3 regions of the Streptomyces sp. bgisy027 genome follow, and region 3 is predicted to be linked to each of the others. Evidence: riboswitches for the same ligand, from Rfam matches in the RefSeq annotation. Region 3 holds a riboswitch; each other region holds the start of a gene.
What was found. A riboswitch is a leader RNA that binds a small molecule or an ion and turns the genes downstream of it on or off. The one in region 3 is predicted to bind cobalamin.
Positions count from the first base shown of each region.

Region 1 (6,614 bases), on a different contig from region 3:
GTCGCCCGCCTCGGCGACGAACGGATGCAGGGACTGCCGGGGCGGGGCGCCGTTCGCCCCGGGATGCCCGGGTGGCCGGTTCACGGTGCCGGCCATCGACAGCCAGCGCTCCACGGTCTGCACGGCGGTCGCCCCGCCCAGCGTCCGGGGCGGCTCGCGTCCGCCGTCGTACCCGTCCCTGCCCGGCGTCGGGTGCGCCTGCTGCTCATGGACGCCCACGATGTCCGGGAGCTCCCACAGGCACAGCGCCTGGATGAGCATGACCTGCGCGTACCAGCACCGGGACTGCTGGAGCACGGTCTCCGCCTGCCGGATCAGGTCGTCGCGACCGCCCTGGTCGGCCTGTGGATGCCGGATCCTGCGGTTGGCCGCGTACTTGAAGCCCTGCGCCAGCGCGGCCTCCAGTGCGAGCGGCAGATCGGGGGTGCCGCCGGTGGCCTTGGGGTCCAGGTGGCCCAGCCACTTGGTGAGGCGCTCGCGGGCCTCGTCGCGGTGCGCCTCGTCGACGGAGCCCAGGAGCATGGGGATCATCCAGGCACGCATCACGAACTCCCGGAACAGAACGACCCGTTTCCTGCGGTACTCCAGGTTGAGCGTGCGCCGGTCCTGCTGGAGCCGGGCGATGCGCTCCGTCCTGGCCCGGGAGGGCACGCCCGCCGCACGTGCCCGGGCCATGCGCTCGGCCCACTGTTCGTACTCCCGCCGTTTCCAGGCCCGCAGCTTGCCGAGCCGGTCGTTGTACTCCTCCACCGGGTCGGTGCTGAGGCCGATCCGGCCGCGGATCACGGCGAACGCCGGGTTGCCGCCGGTGCCGAACTCCTGGGCGGCGGCCAGGCGTATCGAGTAGGCGGGCTCCTTCACGCCTGTCTGGACGAGCTGCTCGTACAGGGGTGTGGTGTCGATCCGGTCGGAGACGCTGCGCAGGGCGGCCCCGACCTGCCTGAGCAGCCTCAGCTTCGCGTCGTCGAGGCTGCGCCGGTCGCCCTTGAAACCGGCCCAGGTCCTGCGCACCTCCTCCAGGATGTGGCCGAGCAGCCTCGGTGCCTCCTCCACGCTCTCGATCTCCACGGCGGCCGCGTAGTGGTCGAGCGCCTTCGGGTCGTCCGTGCGGCGTTCCGCGGCCTTGCAGAGCCGGTGGGCCAGGGTGTGCCCGCGCATACGTGAGCGGCGGAGCCGTTCCCCGATCTCCTTCGTCACCTCGGCCCGGACGCCTTCCCGGCGGGCCTTGACCCCGGCCGCCCGGCGGCGCGACAACAGCACCAGGGCCATGAGCAGTTCACGGCTGGGTCCGGGCGGCTGGAGCACGTGCTCGACGAGCTCGCCGGCGCCCCGCTCGCCCAGCCGCCGCAGCACGCGGTAGCCGAAGTAGGCCTGGATGATGCTGTGCGGGAAACGGACCCTGCGCTCGAAGCCCTCCACCAGGCCGAGCTTGTCGGCGTTGCGTGCGATCCGGGCGAGGGCCGCGCGGCACTGGTCCATGTTGCCCCCGCGCAACCGCCTCCTCTCCTGCGGGCTGATCCGCCGGCACAGCACGTCCCAGATCTGCTGCCGGTGCCATTCGGAGAAGACGTTCCCGCGCCTGCCGTACCGGTCGAAGGCGCGTCCGCCGGCCCGCAGGTGCTCGGCACGGGCCTGCGCGCGCCGCATCGGACCGGGGTGGACGTCCGAGTCGAGCAGTTCCCCGAGGCCGACCTCCAGTTTGTCCTGGAGCAGTCCCACGCAGGCCAGGGCGGAGACCACCTCGACGGCGTCGCGGCGGTCGCGCTGGCTCAGGGCGACGTCCCGGCGCAGCCGACCCTGGCACAGCGCCTCGTCCCAGGTCTCCAGCAGCCACAGCCGCAGCGTGCCGCGGTCACGGCTGCGGGTGTTCATGTGCTGCGGGTCGTTGTCCGGCCGGTCGTGTTCCAGGGCGCCGTGACGGTGCAGTTCACGGGCGATCTGGAGGTAGACGGGCGACTCGGTCACCTCCGCCGTCTCCACGATCCAGTCGACGCGGCGCTCGTCCGTCTCCGGCACGCGCGCCTGGACGAACCGCAGGGCCTCCTCCTCGCTGAGCGGTTCCAGCTCCACGATCGCGGCCGGGGTGCTCTCCAGCGGGCTGTGCGGCCGGGAGGCGATGACGAGGGGCAGCTTCTCCTCGTAGGCACGTTCGATGGCCCGCCGGATGATGTTGTCCCGGTTCTGCTGGAGGCCGTCGCCGAGGAGCGCCTCCTCCAGCCCGTCGGCGATGACGACCGGCTTGTCGTCGGCGAGCAGTTGCTGCCAGACCCGCTCGGTCTTGGTGCGCGCGAGGATGCCCCGGGGTGCCTCGTCGATGAAGCGCTCCTTGGCCATGCGTTCGAAGTTCAGGTCACTGCCGCCGTTCGCGTCCCGCAGCCGGATCGGCACGGGTACGGCGTTCTGCTCCGCGAGCAGTTCGGTGAGCCGTACCAGGACGGCGGTCTTGCCCACACCGACGCCGCCGACCAGCAGATAGGGCCGGCGCGTGTCGCGCTCGCGCAGCCGCTCGGCGATGACCTGGGCGATCTCCTCCCGGCCCACGATCTCGGCGGTGTCCGGGCCGGCCGTGAGGACCAGTCGGTGGGGGTCGTCGCGTGCCTTGGCGAGATAGCGCCGCTTGGTCCACCGGTACCACCAGAACAGGAAGAGCGCGGCGGCGAGCGACGCGGCGAGCACCGGGCCCACGAAGCGCATGACCGTCTCGAAGCCGTCGTTGCCCTGCCGCCACTTCTCGAAGGGTGTCGTGCGGCCCCGGATCACGATGTACAGGCCCTCCACCACCCAGGCGACCACGGCGAGCACCGCCACCGTCCAGACGGCCCGGGTGGCGTTGGTGTAGGTGAACCACCGGCGCCACTTCTTGGGGCGGGTGCTTCCACCGCGGGCCTCCAGGCGCGTGGTCAGCCTGTGCCGGTGGCCCACGAACCCCTGCCTGACCCGGTTGGCCGCCCGCCTCGGAGCCAGCGTCGCCATCGGCGCGTTGCGCGGCCGCTTCTTGCCGGGCGGGCTGCCGACGACCCTCGTCATCGTTCGTCTCCTTCCGAGAACGGCTCTCGAAACGGAGCGACCGCGGGGCGCCGACACCTATCTCCATGGAAGCACTCCCGGAACTCCCCGCAACCCGGCGGCCCTCGGCACAAAACCCCGGGCCCGTCCGCCCGGCCGTCCGGCAGACTCGGGCCCATGGACATCGCGATCCGGCCGGCGGAACCCGGTGAGTTCGACGCGCTCGGCGAGATCACCGCCCGGGCCTATCTCCACGACGGGCTCCTCGACTTCGGCGAGAGTGACGCGTACCTCGGCGAACTCAGGGACGTGGCCAAGCGCGCGACCGCCGCCGAGGTACTCGTGGCCGTCGCGGACGGCCGGCTGCTGGGCGGGGTGACCTTCGTGCCGAGCGGCGGCCCCATGGCCGACATCGCGCTCCCCGGCGAGGCCGAGATCCGGATGCTCGCCGTCGACCGCGCGGGCCGTGGACGCGGCGCCGGCGAGGCCCTCGTCCGCGCCTGCGTCGACCGCGCCCGGGCCACGGAGGGCTGCGTACGGATCGTCCTGTCGACCCAGCGCACCATGCACGGCGCCCATCGCATCTACGAACGGCTGGGTTTTGTTCGCACACCCGAGCGGGACTGGAATCCGCTCCCGCAGCTCGACGACATCACTCTTCTCACCTATGAGTTGACGCTCTGAAACCAGCGCGACACAACATCTGGGGGTGGCGTGGCGGGCGAGCACAAGATGTATGCTCATGCTCGCTGTCGCCGCAGGGGAATCCGGTGCGAATCCGGAACTGTCCCGCAACGGTGTACTTGTGCACGTCTGTTCCCTCAGTCGTGCACAGGAGTCAGTCCGAGGACCTGCCGACAGCGCGCCCGGCCGACCGGCCGGTGCGCCCTGACGTCCGGGCCTCGTGGAATGGGCCGGTGGACGCGACGCCGTGTGCGCTCGTGTGCTGCCCCCTGCCCTCCGCAAGGCCCCCGTGCCGAGCGAGGGAGAGCCCCCACGTGACCATCGCGCCAGCAGACCCGGCCTCAGTCGTCCCATCGGTCCCGACCGACGCGGACGCCCCCGGAACCGCCCTGCCGTCTCCCGCCGCCGCCCTCGACGGAGACCCTGCGGGCCGGCCCTCCGATCTGCTGCGGCTCCTGACCGAGCTGACCGCCGACCTCCCCGACGCCGACCCCGGCCGGGTCGCCGCCGCCGCGCTGCGCGGCCGGTCCGCCCGGGCCGACGAGGCGGAGCTGCGCGAGCTGGCCACCGAGGCGGCGGCCGGGCTCATCTCCGAGGACCCCGCCTACAGCAGGCTCGCCGCCCGGCTGCTGACCATCTCCATCGCCGCCGAGGCCGCCTCGCAGGGTGTGACGTCCTTCACCGAGTCGGTCGCGGTCGGCCACCGCGAGGGCCTCATCGCCGACCGCACCGCCGAGTTCGCGCGCCTGCACGCGGCCCGCCTGGACGCTCTGGTGGACACGGCCGCCGACGACCGCTTCGGCTACTTCGGCCTGCGCACCCTGCACAGCAGGTACCTCCTGCGGCACCCCATCACCCGCAAGGTGATCGAGACGCCCCAGCACTTCATGCTGCGCGTCGCCGCCGGTCTCGCCGAGGACGACACCCCCCGCTCCGTCGACGAAGTCGCCGCGCTCTACGGCCTGATGAGCAGGCTCGACTATCTGCCGTCCTCCCCCACGCTCTTCAACTCCGGCACCCGCCACCCCCAGATGTCGTCCTGCTACCTCCTGGACTCCCCCAACGACGAGCTCGACTCCATCTACGACCGCTACCACCAGGTCGCCCGCCTCTCGAAGCACGCCGGCGGCATCGGCCTGTCGTACTCCCGCATCCGCTCCCGGGGTTCGCTGATCCGCGGCACCAACGGGCACTCCAACGGCATCGTCCCGTTCCTGAAGACGCTGGACGCCTCGGTCGCCGCCGTGAACCAGGGCGGCCGGCGCAAGGGCGCGGCCGCGGTCTACCTGGAGACCTGGCACTCCGACATCGAGGAGTTCCTGGAGCTGCGGGACAACACCGGTGAGGACGCCCGCCGTACGCACAACCTGAACCTCGCGCACTGGATCCCGGACGAGTTCATGCGCCGGGTCAACGCCGACGGCCAGTGGTCCCTGTTCTCCCCCGCCGACGTGCCCGAGCTCGTCGACCTGTGGGGCGAGGAGTTCGACGCGGCCTACCGCAAGGCCGAGGAGCAAGGGCTCGCGCGCAGGACCATCCCGGCCCGCGACCTTTACGGCCGCATGATGCGCACCCTCGCGCAGACCGGCAACGGCTGGATGACCTTCAAGGACGCCGCCAACCGCACCGCCAACCAGACCGCCCTGCCGGGCCATGTCGTGCACTCCTCCAACCTCTGCACGGAGATCCTGGAGGTCACCGACGACGGCGAGACGGCGGTCTGCAACCTGGGGTCGGTCAACCTCGGCGCCTTCGTGAGCGGCGGGGAGATCGACTGGGAGCGCCTGGACGAGACGGTCCGCACCGCCGTCACCTTCCTCGACCGCGTCGTCGACATCAACTTCTACCCGACCGAGCAGGCGGGGCGCTCGAACGCCAAGTGGCGGCCGGTGGGCCTGGGCGCGATGGGCCTCCAGGACGTCTTCTTCAAGCTGCGGCTGCCGTTCGACTCGGCCGAGGCGAGACAGCTCTCCACGCGCATCGCCGAGCGGATCATGCTCGCCGCGTACGAGGCGTCCGCCGACCTCGCCGAGCGCAGCGGCCCGCTGCCGGCCTGGGAGAAGACCCGTACCGCCCGGGGCGTGCTGCACCCCGACCACTACGGCGTCGAGCTCACCTGGCCGGAGCGCTGGGCGGCGCTGCGCGAGCGGATCACCACGACGGGCCTGCGCAACAGCCTGCTGCTCGCCATCGCGCCGACCGCCACCATCGCCTCCATCGCCGGTGTCTACGAGTGCATCGAGCCCCAGGTGTCCAACCTGTTCAAGCGCGAGACGCTCTCCGGTGAGTTCCTCCAGGTCAACTCCTACCTGGTCGACGAGCTGAAGGCGCTGGGTGTCTGGGACGCCCGCACCCGCGAGGCGCTGCGCGAGGCCAACGGCTCGGTGCAGGACTTCGCCTGGATCCCGGCGGACGTACGGGCGCTGTACCGCACGGCGTGGGAGATCCCGCAGCGCGGCCTGATCGACATGGCGGCGGCCCGCACCCCGTTCCTCGACCAGTCGCAGTCCCTGAACCTGTTCCTGGAGACGCCGACCATCGGCAAGCTCTCCTCGATGTACGCGTACGCCTGGAAGTCGGGCCTGAAGACGACGTACTACCTGCGCTCGCGCCCGGCGACCCGCATCGCCCGCGCCGCCCAGGGCCAGGCCGCCCAGTCCGAGAAGACCGTCCCCGTCCAGCAGGTCGCCGAGCCCGACGCCGTCGCCTGCTCCCTTGAGAACCCCGAGTCCTGCGAGGCCTGCCAGTAATGAGTACCCGTAACACCCATCTCCTCGACCCGGGCTTCGAACTGACCCTGCGTCCCATGCGCTACCCGGACTTCTACGAGCGCTACCGGGACGCCATCAAGAACACCTGGACCGTGGAGGAGGTCGACCTCCACTCGGACGTCGCCGACCTCGCCAAGCTGACGCCCGCCGAGC
Region 1 is NZ_JBYIVZ010000003.1:238,126-244,739, forward strand. Features, by position in the region: gene AC3ETA_RS04810 (NACHT domain-containing protein) at 1-3,027, opposite strand, end outside; gene AC3ETA_RS04815 (GNAT family N-acetyltransferase) at 3,184-3,690, shown strand; cobalamin riboswitch at 3,743-3,879, shown strand; gene AC3ETA_RS04820 (ribonucleoside-diphosphate reductase subunit alpha) at 4,005-6,440, shown strand; gene AC3ETA_RS04825 (ribonucleotide-diphosphate reductase subunit beta) at 6,440-6,614, shown strand, end outside.
Region 1: another riboswitch for cobalamin. It lies ahead of AC3ETA_RS04820 (ribonucleoside-diphosphate reductase subunit alpha); the one in region 3 lies ahead of AC3ETA_RS08760 ((2Fe-2S) ferredoxin domain-containing protein).

Region 2 (6,614 bases), on a different contig from region 3:
ACGTCGGCTCGTCCAGGACCAGGACGCTCGGGTGCGGGGTGAGGACCGAGCCGATCGCCACGCGCTGCTGCTGGCCGCCGGAGAGGGTGGCGATGGAACGGTCGCGCAGATCGGCGAGGCCGAGCAGGTCCAGGGTCTCCTCGACGCGGCGGCGCATCACGGCCGGGGCCAGGCCGAGTGACTCCATGCCGTAGGCGAGCTCGTCCTCGACCGTGTCCGTGACGAAGTGGGACAGGGGATCCTGGCCCACCGTGCCGACCACGTCGGCGAGTTCACGCGGCTTGTGCGTACGGGTGTCGCGGCCGGCCACGGTCACGCGGCCGCGCAGGGTGCCGCCGGTGAAATGCGGCACGAGCCCGCTCACCGCGCCGAGCACGGTGGACTTGCCGACCCCGGACGGGCCGGCGAGCAGCACCAGTTCGCCCTCCGGGACCGCGAAGTCCACGCCACGGACGGTGGGTTCGGCGGCGCCGTCGTACGTCACGGAGACGTTCTCGAAGCGGATCACGACGGCTCCTTGGGGGCGGCGGGAGTGCGGGGCGTGGGGCTGACGAAGGCCGGGAGGAGGCCGAGGAGGACCGCTGCCGCGGGCCACAGGGGGAGGGCGGGGGCGACGAGGGGGATCACGCCGGGATTCAGGGCTTCCGGGGCACGGTGTGCGGCCAGGGTCAGCAGGGCGGCGACCGCCGCGCCGGAACCGGCGACCAGCCAGGCGTGGGTGTCCCAGCGGTCGGGGCGGTAACGGGTGCGCGGGGAACGCCGACTGCCCAGGCGCAGGCCCGCGAGGGCGGCGACGACTCCGGCGAGGAGGACCGGGAGGCCGTAGGTGCCGCCTTCGGCGGTGAGGAGCCCGTACGTCCCGGCGCAGACGCCCAGCAGGCCGCCGAGGGTGAGCGCGGTCGTCGTACGGCGGACGCGGGGCGGGACGTCGGCGGTACGGCCGTAGCCGCGCGCGTCCATCGCGGCGGCGAGCGCGACCGACCGCTCCAACGCCCCCTCCAGGACAGGCAGCGCCACCTGGAGGAGGCCCCGGACACCGCTGTCGGGCCGGCCGCGCAGCCGGCGGGCGGCGCGCAGCCGCTGGACGTCGGCGATGAGGTTGGGGGCGTAGGTGAGGGCGACGACGACCGCCACGCCGATCTCGTAGAGCGCGCCGGGCAGGGACTTGAGCAGGCGGGTGGGGTTGGCGAGGGAGTTCGCCGCGCCCACGCAGATGAGGAGCGTCGCCAGGCGCAGGCCGTCGTAGAGGGCGATGAGCACGGTCTCGACGGTGACCTTGCCGCCCAGGCGGATCCCCTGCGCCCAGTCGGGGAGGGGGATCTCGGGGAGGGCGACGATCACGTGGGTGCCGGGGAGCGGGGAGCCGAGGGCCACGGCGAAGACGAGGCGGATGAGGAGGACGGCCAGGGCCAGCTTGAAGAAGACGGAGTAGGAGCGGGCCCAGGGGGCGTTCGGGCGGCAGGTCGCCACGACGTAGGCGGAGGTCGCGATGAGGAGGGCGAGCAGGAGGGGGTTGGTGGTGCGGGTGGCGGCGGTACCGAGGGCGAGGGCCCAGAGCCACCAGGCGCCGGGGTGGAGAGGGGCGCGGTGGTTCGGGCGAAGGGCGGCGGCGGACGGCACCGGCCGGGCCGCCCGCCGCGTCTGCGCACCCCTGGGCGGCTCCGCACGGCTAGGCATCGCGAAGCTCCGCTCGGCTAGCCATCCCCGCGCCGCCGTGCCTGCCAGACCGCCGCCGCCCCCAGCACCACGACCACGGCGGCGCCCGCGACCAGGCCCAGCGAGAGCCCGCCGTCCGAGTCGTCCTCGGCCGCGGTGGCGGTCTGCCCGGCCGCGGTCGGCTTCCCGGTCTCCCGGCCGCCGCCCGACACCTGATCGCCGCAGCCCTTCCGCGGATACCCGGTGATCGCGCACAGCAGGGCGTTGGTGTCGTAGCGCAGGGGCTTGGCGACGGCCGCCAGGGCCTCGGCGGTCGTCGCGTCGGGAGCCACCCGGGCGCACGCGGTGCGGCGGGCAGGGGGCGTCTCGCCGGACGGGGCGTCGGCCGCCGTACCGAAGTCGATGATCAGGGCGACCCGCTTCCTGCCGTCCTCGGCGGGCGTCCTGGCGCAGATCACCGCGAACTCGGCCGCACCCCTGGGCTGCGTCGCGTCCTTCGAGTCCTCGCTCACGGCGAATCGGAAGCCCTGGACGTCACCGTCGGAGGGGCGGGCGAGGGAGGGGCCCTGGGTGGCGTAGATCCAGGTGTCGCCCTGGCGCTCCCAGAAGGACCAGTAGCGGTAGCCGGCCGCCTGCGCGCCCTGGGCCGCGCCGGTCAGCAGGACCAGCGCGGCCAGGAGCGGGGCGAGCAAGCGGCGGATCACGCCTGGGGGCCCTTCTTGCGGCCGCTCAGCAGGAAGCCGATGCCGACGCCGACGACGAGGAAGATGCCGACGTACCACCAGACACCGAAGGGACTGTCGCCCTTCTCGTCCTTCTCGGCGTCCTTGTCCGCGGCCTTTGTGGCGGCCTGCGGCGCGGGGCCCGTGGCGTTGAGCTGCTTCACCAGGTCGGCGCCGCCGAAGTCGCGGGGGTCGGTGCCGGTGGCGTGGGCGGCGAGGATCAGCTGGGCGTAGGCAGCCGGGCCGCTCTGCTTCGCCCACTTCGCGGAGTTCCGCTCCAGCCAGCGCAGCGGCTTCTCGGCGGCATCGGCACCGGAAAGGGCGGCCAGCGCCACGACCGCGTCGGCGGTGTTGCCGTAGTCGGGCTGGTCCTCGGCGCCCGGGAGGGCGGACGTGAGGTGGCCGTCCTTGGCGAGGGCGTCGGTGAGGTAGGCGGCGCCGTTGACGGCGGCCTGCTGCGAGGCCGGGAGACCGTCGCTCACGCATCGCGTGGCCGGCGCGTCCTTGCCGGGGCTCACGACGAGGCCCTTGCCGAGGGAGCCGAGGACGCCGGCCGCGGTGGCGTCGGCGTTGGCGAGCAGCTTGCCGTTCTTGTCGGGCTGGAAGGCGAAGGCGCCTGCGCCGTCGCCCTTGCACGGCAGGACGAGCTTGTCGAGCGCGTCGTAGGCCGTCTTCCCGTCCTTGCGGACGTCCGCCGGCTTCTCACCGGCGGCCGCGAGCGCGCCGATCACCACGGACGTCGAGTTGGTGTCGCTGGCCCCGCCCGGCAGGTAACCCCAGCCGCCGTCCTTGTTCTGGACGGACTTCAGCCAGGTCACGGCCTTGGAGGCGGCGGCGTCGTGCCCGCCGAGCGCGACGAGCGCCTGGACGGCGGCGGCCGTGTTGTTGGTGTCGACGAGGGTCTTGGCATCGCAGTCGGCGGCGGCGTCGGCACGGTAGGGCGCGAAGGCCCCGTTCGCGCACTGCTGCGTGAGCAGCCAGTCCACGGCCCCCTCGGCGGGCTGCACCCCGACGGTGTCCTGCGCGAGCATCGCGAGGGACTGCCGCCAGACGCCGTCGTAGGTGGGGTCGGTGGTGCCGTACAGCTCGGCGGGGTACGTCGGCTTCGCGGGCGCGGAGGGGGACGGCGAGCCGGCGGGGGACGGTGACGCGGACGGGGAGGAGTCGGCGGCTATGGCCGGCGCGGCCGCGCCGATCACGACGGCGGCGGCCAGGACCGCGGCGCTGCGACGGACGTACATGATCGGCGGGTGCCCTTCCCTAAGGGGAACCGGGCAGCGCAGGGGAGACCCCCGGCGGCTCGGCTCCGTATACCTCGACGGTGCCGCACTCCGGCGGACTGCCGGGGCGCGTGAGCCGGTCACTTCCCGTACGCGGCGATCCGGCTCACCGGCCTTCGACGACGACCGGTTCACGGTTGCGGGTCAGCGCCGGATTTGCACCGGCTTTCCCACGTACGGGTGTGATGACGACGGCGACACTCTACCCGGGGGTAGGCCGGGGCTGAGAGGGGGCTGTGGGCGGCGGAGGCGGGCCGGTGTCGAGGGAGGACGGGGGTGGCCGGTTCGGCTGGATTTCGCCCATGGATGTTGCAGGGGGTTGCCGAGCTTCGTGATGGGCGTGTGCATGATCCCGGCCGCGGCGTCGGCCCTTCCTCGCGGACAGTTCGGTATCGGCCGACGTCAGGATGCGAGACGGGTCGGGTGGCCCCATCATGTGGGTACTGCCCTCGGGTCGCGTGATCGCCGCCCTGGGGCGTTGCGATCACAGAAGTGTCAAACCAAACATGGATTTTGCGCCGAATGGCTATCGGTGTGGCTGGAATGACCTGCCGGAGGGTGGGAATCCTCTACCGTTTGGTCGGTGCGAGCGGCCCTTCGGGACGCGCAACCGTCACCCCGTGGCATTGCGTCTTACGGAAAACCCTTGGTCCGTCGCGAATGACGGCTGGTTTGTGTGTCGACTGGCGCTCTGACGGGCGGGATGCTGATTCTCCGGGTCCTGCTCCGGGCGGCCGCGGCGCTGGCGACGGGAGGCACACCTGGTGTTGGGAAGTGTCGAGAGCGGCGACGGCAAGAGGCTGCTCTTCTTCGAGACGTCGGGGGACCCGAAGGGCCACCCGGTGTTCTTGCTGCATGGCACTCCGGGCAGCAGGGTGGGGCCGCGTCCACGGACCAGCGTTCTCTACAAACTCGGCATCCGGCTCATCTCCTATGACCGGCCGGGGTACGGGGAGTCGCAGCGGTTAAAAGGCCGCGCCGTGCGTCACGCCGCCGCGGATGTGGCGGCCATCGCAGACCAGCTGAATCTTGGACCGTTCTCCGTGCTCGGCCGTTCCGGCGGCGGGCCGCATGCGTTGGCGTGTGCGGCGCTGCTTCCGGACAGGGTCGCCAGTGCTGCCGTTCTGGTCAGCATCGCTCCCCCCGATGCAGATGGGCTCGACTGGTTCGAGGGGATGGCCCCGTCCAACGTCATCGCCTACAAGGCCGCCCGGGCGGCTCTCCGCGATGGTTCCGAGGAGTGCTTGGAAAGGCTCAAGGCCAACCTGGCCAGCAATGCGGATGCCATTCGTGACAAGCCGGAATCACTGCTGGGGTTACTCACTCCGGAGATGCCCACGGCAGACAAGGCCGTGGTGGGACATGGTGGGATCCGAGGCCTACTCCTCGCCAACTACGAGACCAGTGTGGTGCGTTCCTCGTTCGGGTGGCTCGACGACGTGCTGTCCTTCCGGCTGGACTGGGGCTTCGAGCCAGGCAAGATCGTCGAAGTCCCGCTGCTGCTGTGGCACGGTGAGCACGACACCTTCTCGCCCGTCGGCCACTTCCGATGGCTTGCCGAACGCATTCCCTCAGCGACTGCCGTGCTGAAGCCGGGGGCGGCTCACTTCGCCGCGCTGCCGGCCGTACCGGAAATACTCGCTTGGCTACGTGACCGTGCTCGCGAGCGCTTCGGGGCCGCCGTGTAGCGGGTGCCGGCAGCCCGTCCGCGCCCGCGAAAGTGGTTCGTTGCGATGTGCTCGCCGACGTGGGCGAGCACATCGCAGATCAGATCGGGTGCGGGTCGAACTCCCAGCCCGACCGACTCCAATCGCGCAGGGCCAGAGCGCGGGGATGATCGGCCCCGAGTCGCGCAGTGATCGCGCCCAGCACTTCCTCACGCAGCCGGTCGGCCGCCTCGCTCTCTCCCAACTCGTTCAGGACCACCGCGAGGTTGGCCGCGCAGACCAGTGGGGCGGGGTGCTGGTCGTCGTTGAGGACATCGCGAAGCCGGTCCAGTACCTCCTCGTAGGTAGCGCGGGCCCGTCCACGCTGCCCCAGTGCGGCCTGGGCATTGGCCAGGTTCACCCGGCACATCAGGGTGAACGGGTGGTCGTCGTCGAAGATTGCCGCGAAAACCCTTGCGGCTTGCTCGGCGTGTGCCAGTGAGGAAGCCGCCTCGTTGGCCGTGTAGAGCAGCACGGCCAGGTTCGCGTAGCAGGCTGCTGTGTAGGGGTGTTGGTCTTGGAAGAACCGACGGCAGTCGTCCAGGACCCGGCGGGCCAGCTCGACGGCCTCTTCGGTACGACCCTGCGCGCCCAGGATCCCGGCCAGGCCCAGGTGGAGCAGCAACCGGTTGGGCGAGGCCGACCCTTCCTCGGAGGGAAGGTTGGACAGCACCGTGCGTGTCAGGTCTTCCGCTTCCTGGGCCCGGCCCATCTGGTGCAGGGCACCCGACAGCGCTTTGCCCGCGTTGATGGTGGTGGGAGCGGACGGGCCGAACTGCTGATGGGAGAGGCATTGGTCGTAGGTGCGCCGCAACGGAAGCTCGGATCCGGCGTAGTCGCCGCAGTCGAGCAGATCGCGGGCGTAACTGATGGTTGATGCCCGGGTGTAGGCATGTTCCGGGCCGAGGATCTTGTTGCGAGTCTCCATAGTCTTGCGGTCCAGCCGCAGAGCGTCCGTGTACTGCCCCAACACCCGTAGGCATACCGCGTAATTGTTGGCGGCCATGAGGCTGCGCGGATGGTCTTCGCCGAACAACTCCAGGAACTGCTCGTGGTTGAGCCGGTCGCGTTCCAGTGCCTCGCTGTAGCGGCCCAGACCGCGCAGGTCGGCAGCCACACCGCCGGACGTCATGAGGATGTGGAGGTCGTGCGGGCTGTCCAAGGCCGCTTCCTGGCGGTGCAGTACGTCCATGTCCAGCTCCAGGGCCTCTTGGTATCTGCCCTGGGCACGAAGGATGTTGGCGATCTGG
Region 2 is NZ_JBYIVZ010000052.1:30,321-36,934, reverse strand. Features, by position in the region: gene AC3ETA_RS37875 (ABC transporter ATP-binding protein) at 1-508, opposite strand, end outside; gene AC3ETA_RS37870 (energy-coupling factor transporter transmembrane component T) at 505-1,677, opposite strand; gene AC3ETA_RS37865 (SCO2322 family protein) at 1,695-2,360, opposite strand; gene AC3ETA_RS37860 (SCO2321 family membrane protein) at 2,357-3,619, opposite strand; adenosylcobalamin-variant (AdoCbl-variant) riboswitch at 3,745-3,839, opposite strand; gene AC3ETA_RS37855 (alpha/beta fold hydrolase) at 4,423-5,346, shown strand; gene fxsT (FxSxx-COOH system tetratricopeptide repeat protein) at 5,426-6,614, opposite strand, start outside.
Region 2: another riboswitch for cobalamin. It lies ahead of AC3ETA_RS37860 (SCO2321 family membrane protein); the one in region 3 lies ahead of AC3ETA_RS08760 ((2Fe-2S) ferredoxin domain-containing protein).

Region 3 (6,614 bases):
CTTCGGCGGCATCGCCGCTCTCGCCTACTGCTTCGCCCTCGGCCGCGTCGGCCGTTTCTCCCCGCGGGCCACCGCGCTGCTGCTGTCCGGCTGCGCGCTGCTCGCCGTCTACATCGTGCCGTTCCTGAAGTACCCGGCCAACCCGCCCGCCGTCGGCGACCCCGACACCATCGGCAGGCGGACCACCCTGTACTTCCTGATGATGGTGCTCAGCGTCCTCCTTGCGGTGGCCGCGACCATCCTGGGCAAGCGACTCGCCCCGAGACTGGGCAATTGGTACGCCACCGTCGTCGCCCTGGCCGCGTTGGCCCTGGTGACCGGCCTGGCGTTCGCGTTCCTGCCGGTCGTCAACGAGGTTCCCGCCGACTTCCCGGCCACCGTGCTGTGGCGGTTCCGGCTGTCCGCGCTGGCCATGCAGGTCACGCTGTGGGCGGGCTTCGGGCTGCTCTTCGGCGAGCTGGCCGAGCGGCTGCTGAACCCCCGGCCGGCCGCCGCGGCACGGGCCTCGGCGGCGGCCGCGCCCAGCTGACCGGTACGCGCTCACGCACGAGGGCCCGCGGAACCGTCCGGGGGCCCTCTCGCGTTCCCCGGGCACCGAGTCGACCGGACAGACAGGGCAAGCCGTGACCCCGGTGGCCGTCACCGGTCGGCGTCGGGTGCGGCGAGGGGCCGCCCCAGCCGCAGGTTCCAGCGCCCGCTCCGCCCACTGAGCTCCGTCGCCGTCAGCGGGGCGACGTCGAGCCGCCAGAAGGCCGCCTCGGGCATCCCGAGCGCGTGCACGACAGCCGCGCGCACGACCTCCGGCTCGACCACGGCGAACGTACGGCCGTCCAGGTCCCGGGCGTCCGTCAGCCACCGGGCGATCCGGCCGCAGAACTCCCGCACCGACTCACCCCCGTGCGGCGCGCAGTCCGGGTCCGTGAGCCAGCGGCCCACCGACTCCGGCTCGGCGGCACTCACCTCGTCGAGCGGGCGGCCCCGCCAGCGGCTCACGTCCGGCCCCGCCAGTTCCGGGACCGCCGGGCCGTGCAGACCGAGCGCCTCGGCGGTCTCCCGGCAGCGCAGGCTCGGCGAGGTGAGCACCCGGGCGGCCGGCGGCAGGGCGCCTGCGGCCGCGTGTGCCTGTGCCGTGCCGGTGTCGTCGAGCGGGGTCCGGCCGTCGTCGAAGCGGGCCCGGCGCAGGGCTGCGTTCATCGCGGGTGGGATGAAGGTGACGCGGCTGGTCACGTGGTCGCTCCTCGGGCCGGGGTCATGACGTGCTCCTGGCTGCCCGGGTGCCCTCACCGCTTCCGCGGCGAGGGCACCCGGCCGGTCGGCCGGGTCAGGACGGGGACAGCTCGCCCCGTACCGTACGGGCCGCTGCCACCAGGTTCTCCAGCGAGGCCCGGGTCTCCGGCCAGCCGCGGGTCTTCAGACCGCAGTCGGGGTTGACCCACAGCCGTTCGGCGGGGATCGCCTTCAGGCCGGTGCGGAGCAGTTCGGCGGCCTCCCGCGCGCTCGGCACCCGCGGGGAATGGATGTCGTAGACACCCGGACCGGCCTCGCGCGGGTAGCCGTGGGCCGCGAGTTCACGGGCCACCTGCATGTGCGAGCGGGCGGCCTCCAGGCTGATGACGTCCGCGTCGAGGTCGTCGATGGCCTGGACGACGTCGCCGAACTCTGCGTAGCACATGTGGGTGTGGATCTGGGTGTCCGGCCGGACCCCGCCGGTGGTGAGCCGGAACGCCTCCGTGGCCCAGGCGAGATACCCGGCGCGGTCGGCGGCACGCAGCGGCAGGGTCTCCCGCAGTGCCGGTTCGTCGACCTGGATGACGGAGGCGCCGCCCGCCTCCAGGTCGGTCACCTCGTCGCGCAGGGCGAGGGCGACCTGGCGGGCTGTCTCGCCGAGCGGCTGGTCGTCGCGGACGAAGGACCAGGCGAGCATGGTGACCGGCCCCGTGAGCATGCCCTTGACCGGGCGAGCCGTGAGGGACTGGGCGTACGCCGTCCAGCGCACCGTCATCGGCTCGGGCCGGGAGATGTCGCCGGCCAGGATCGGCGGGCGGACGCAGCGGGTGCCGTAGGACTGCACCCAGCCGTGCTGTGTGGCGAGGTACCCGGTGAGCTGCTCGGCGAAGTACTGGACCATGTCGTTGCGTTCGGGCTCGCCGTGCACCAGCACGTCGATGCCGGTCTTCTCCTGGAAGGCGACGACCTCCTGGATCTCGGTCCTGACGCGGTCCTCGTAGGCGGCCGTGCCGATCCGGCCGGCCCGCAGGTCCGCGCGTGCGGAGCGCAGTTCGCCGGTCTGCGGGAACGAGCCGACGGTGGTCGTCGGCAGCAACGGCAGCCTGAGATGGGCGCGTTGGGCCGCGGCCCGTTCGGCGTACGGCTGCGAGCGGCGGGAGTCCTCGGCGGTGACGGCCGCGGCACGGGACCGTACGGCCGCGTCGCGGGTGATCGGGGAGCCGGCGCGGGAGGCCAGGTCGGCCCGGTTCGCGGCGAGTTCGGCGGTGATCGCGCCGGTGCCCTGGGCGAGGCCCCTGGCGAGGGTGACGACCTCGGCGGTCTTCTGCCGGGCGAAGGCCAGCCAGCGCCGGATCTGCGGCTCGATGTCGCGCTCGGCCGCCGCGTCCAGCGGCACGTGCAGCAGGGAGCACGAGGCCGCGACGTCGACCCGGTCAGCGAGGCCCAGCAGGGTGCCGAGCGTGGCGAGCGACGCCGACAGATCGTTGACCCAGACGTTGCGGCCGTTGACGACACCGGCGACCAGCCGCCTGCCGGGCAGTCCGCCGACCGCGGCCAGCGCCTGGAGGTTGGCGCCCGCGGCCTCGGTGAAGTCGAGCGCCAGCCCCTCGACCGGCGCCTTCGCCAGCACGGGCAGCGCCTTGCCGAGCCGGTCGAAGTAGGAGGCGACCAGCAGCTTCGGCCGGTCCGTGCCCGCGCCGAGGTCACGGTAGGCGCGCCCGGCGGCGTTCAGCTCGGCCGGGGTGCGGTCCTGGACGAGCGCAGGCTCGTCCAGCTGGACCCACTCGGCGCCCGCCGCGCGCAGGTCGGCCAGGATCCGCGCGTACACCGGCAGCAGCCGGTCCAGCAGGGTGAGCGGCTCGAAGTCCGCGGCGACACCGGGCGCCGGCTTGGCGAGCAGGAGGTAGGTGACCGGGCCGACGAGGACGGGCCGGGCGGTCAGGCCCAGCGCCAGGGCCTCCCTGAGCTCGGCGACCTGCTTGGCCGAGTCCGCCGTGAAGACCGTGTCCGGGCCCAACTCCGGTACGAGGTAGTGGTAGTTGGTGTCGAACCACTTCGTCATCTCCAGCGGCGCGACGTCCTGCGTGCCGCGGGCCATGGCGAAGTAGCCGTCCAGGGCGTCGGTCTCGACGGCGACGCGATGCCGCTCGGGGATCGCGCCGAGGGCGACGCTGGTGTCCAGGACGTGGTCGTAGTACGAGAAGTCGCCGGTGGGCACCTCGTGGATGCCGGCGTCGGCGAGGCGGCGCCAGTTGGCCCGGCGCAGTTCGGCGGCGGTGGCTCGGAGGGCGTCGGCGGTGACGCGGCCCTTCCAGTAGCCCTCGATCGCCTTCTTCAGTTCCCGGTCCGGGCCCTGACGGGGGTAGCCGTACACGGTGGCCCGTGCTGCCGCGGCTGTGGGCTTGGTGGTCACGGAGATCTCCTTCGCGAGACGATTCCCTGAGATCCCGGCGACGGGACGAGAGTGCGAAGGGGTGACGGACCGGACGGCAGCGGCCGCAGGGCCGTCCGCTCGGTCATGTACGCCGACCCGCCCTCGAGGTCACCGGGATGTCCGCGCACGAGTGGTTCGCGCGCGGGCAGTTGGCAGGTCTTCGGACTCGCGGGCACGTCCTCATCTCCTGAGGACTCCTAATGGCCGTCGCTTCCCAGGCCCGGTACGTCGGGCTCAGTGCTCATGACGGCGGTCGTTCCCGCTCACCGCTGCGGGGCAGTCCCGGATTTCCACCGGGTTCCCTCTTACGACACCCCGCCTGGCGGACGGGGCGAACCAGCTGCACGGATCAGCCTACCCGGCCGTACGTGTGGAACCCCCGCCCGCTCCTGCGGCCCAGCAGCCCCGCCTCGACCATCCGCAGCGGCAACGGGGGAGGGGCATACAGGGGCTCCTTGAACGCGTCGTAGAGGGACCCCCGGCGGGCCGCGCCGCTCCTCGGGCGGACCCTGCGCGTCGACGAGAACACCAGCACGTTCGTGCCGTACCCCGTGACCGGGCGCACGACCTGAGCGGCATGCGGAGTTGATAGCCTCGGCGGGCCAGTCGAGCCACAACCGAGGCCAGGGAATCCGGTGCGAATCCGGAACTGACGCGCAGCGGTGAGGGGGACGGGCGGGGCACGCGCCACTGGGAGACCGGGAAGGCGCCCCGACCGGACGAACCCGAGTCCGAAGACCTGCTGGCACCTTCACGCCCCCGGGCGGGGAGGACGTCCGTAGGCCAGGCTCCGCGTACGAGCCCCGACACCCGAGGCATGCCCGTGCTCCCCTCCCGCCCCGCGCCCACCGACCCTCCGGCACCCACCGCCGCCGCACCCGCACCGTGCCGTGTCGTCGTCTGCCGGGACTGCTGCTGCGGCACCCCGAAGGTGACCGGGGTCGACCACGCGCGGCAGACCGCTCGCCTCGCCGACAACGTGCCCGTGCGCGTCTCCGGCTGCCTCGACGTGTGCGAGCACGCCAACGTGATCGTCGTCCAGCCGTCCGCAGCCGCCCGCGCGGCCGGCGCCCGCCCGGTCTGGCTCGGCCTCGTGAACGACCCCGAGGCCACCGAGGACGTCATCACCTGGGTCAGGGCCGGCGGCCCCGGCGTCGCGCCCTGCCCTGACGTCCTCGACCTCTACACCTTCACACCGCCCCGGCGGGCCGGGGACGCCGGAAGGTTGAACCCCGAACAGTGAGTGCCTGAAGATCGGAAGGACCGATCCGCGCGACAGCGAGGTGACAGACCCGATGTTCACCACCCGTCCCACCCTCCAGGGCACCTTCGGCATGGTGTCCTCCACGCACTGGCTCGCCTCGCAGTCCGCGATGGCGGTGCTGGAGCGCGGGGGCAACGCGTACGACGCCGCGGTGGCGGGCGCGTTCGTGCTGCACGTGGTCGAGCCGCACCTGAACGGTCCGGCCGGCGAGGTGCCGATCCTTCTCGCCCCGGCGGGCGGCGAGGTACGGGTGCTGTGCGGGCAGGGTCCGGCGCCGGCCGGGGCGACCGTCGCGCACTACCGGGGACTCGGACTGGAACTGGTGCCGGGGACCGGGCCGCTGGCCGCCGCCGTGCCCGGCGCCTTCGACGCCTGGATGCTGCTGCTGCGGGACCACGGGACCCAGCCCCTTGCGGAGGTGCTGCGGTACGCCATCGGGTACGCCGAACACGGGCACGCGCCCGTGGAGCGGGTCGGCGAGACGGTGGAGACCGTGCGGGAGCTGTTCGAGACGGAGTGGCTCTCCTCGGCCGAGGTGTATCTGCCGGGCGGCCGGGCGCCCCGCCCCGGGGAGCCGTTCCGCAATCCCGCCCTCGCCGCCACCTGGAAGCGGCTGCTCGACGAGGTGTCGGGCGCAGGCGACCGGATCGCCCAGATCGAGGCCGCGCGCGAGGTGTGGCGGTCCGGATTCATCGCCGAGGCCCTGGTACGGCAGGCCGGCCGCCCGACCGTGGACACCAGCGGCGAGCGGCACTCCGGCACGCTCACGGCCGCCGACCTCGCCGGCTGGTCCGCGACCTACGAGGCGCCGGCGACGTACGACTGGAACGGCTGGACCGTGTGCAAGGCCGGCCCCTGGAGCCAGGGCCCCGTCCTCCTCCAGCAGCTCGCGCTGCTCCCGCCCGAGCTGCCGCGGTACGGGTCCGCCGAGTACGTCCACCTGCTGATCGAGGGCTGCAAGCTGGCCATGGCCGACCGGGAGGCCTGGTACGGCGACGCGGCCGAGGTGCCGCTGGCCGACCTGCTGTCGGACGAGTACAACGCCGACCGGCGGGAGCTGATCGGCGAGAAGGCGTCCCACGAGATGCGGCCCGGCAGCCCGGGCGGCCGCACCCCGCGACTGTCCGCGCACGCGCGCGTGGCGGCCGACGTCCGGCCCGCCTCCGACGCGCCGGGCGCGGGGGAACCGACCGTCGCCAAGCGCCCCACGTCCCCGGTGCCGGGGGAGCCCGATGTCGCCGCCGACGGCGGGACCCGGGGCGACACCTGCCACCTCGACATCGTCGACCGCTGGGGCAACATGATCGCGGCGACCCCCAGCGGCGGCTGGCTCCAGTCCAACCCCCTCGTGCCCGAGCTGGGTTTCCCGCTCGGCACGCGGCTCCAGATGACCTGGTTGGAGGAGGGCCTGCCGAACTCCCTGACGCCGGGCCGGCGGCCCCGCACCACCCTCACGCCCTCGATCGCCCTGCGCGACGGGGTGCCCGTCATGGCCTTCGGCACACCCGGCGGGGACCAGCAGGACCAGTGGCAGCTGCACTTCCTCCTCGCCGTCGCCCTGCGCGGCCCGGTCCGCGGCGGTCTCGACCTCCAGGGCGCGATCGACGCCCCGAACTGGCACAACGACAGCTTCCCCGGCTCCTTCCACCCGCGCGGGATGCGACCGGGGAGCGTCACCGTGGAGTCCCG
Region 3 is NZ_JBYIVZ010000006.1:176,784-183,397, reverse strand. Features, by position in the region: gene AC3ETA_RS08780 (CbtA family protein) at 1-529, shown strand, start outside; gene AC3ETA_RS08775 (histidine phosphatase family protein) at 640-1,227, opposite strand; gene metE (5-methyltetrahydropteroyltriglutamate--homocysteine S-methyltransferase) at 1,322-3,640, opposite strand; cobalamin riboswitch at 3,796-4,017, opposite strand; partial or broken gene AC3ETA_RS08765 (3-hydroxyacyl-CoA dehydrogenase family protein) at 4,011-4,136, opposite strand; cobalamin riboswitch at 4,248-4,422, shown strand; gene AC3ETA_RS08760 ((2Fe-2S) ferredoxin domain-containing protein) at 4,479-4,904, shown strand; gene AC3ETA_RS08755 (gamma-glutamyltransferase family protein) at 4,957-6,614, shown strand, end outside.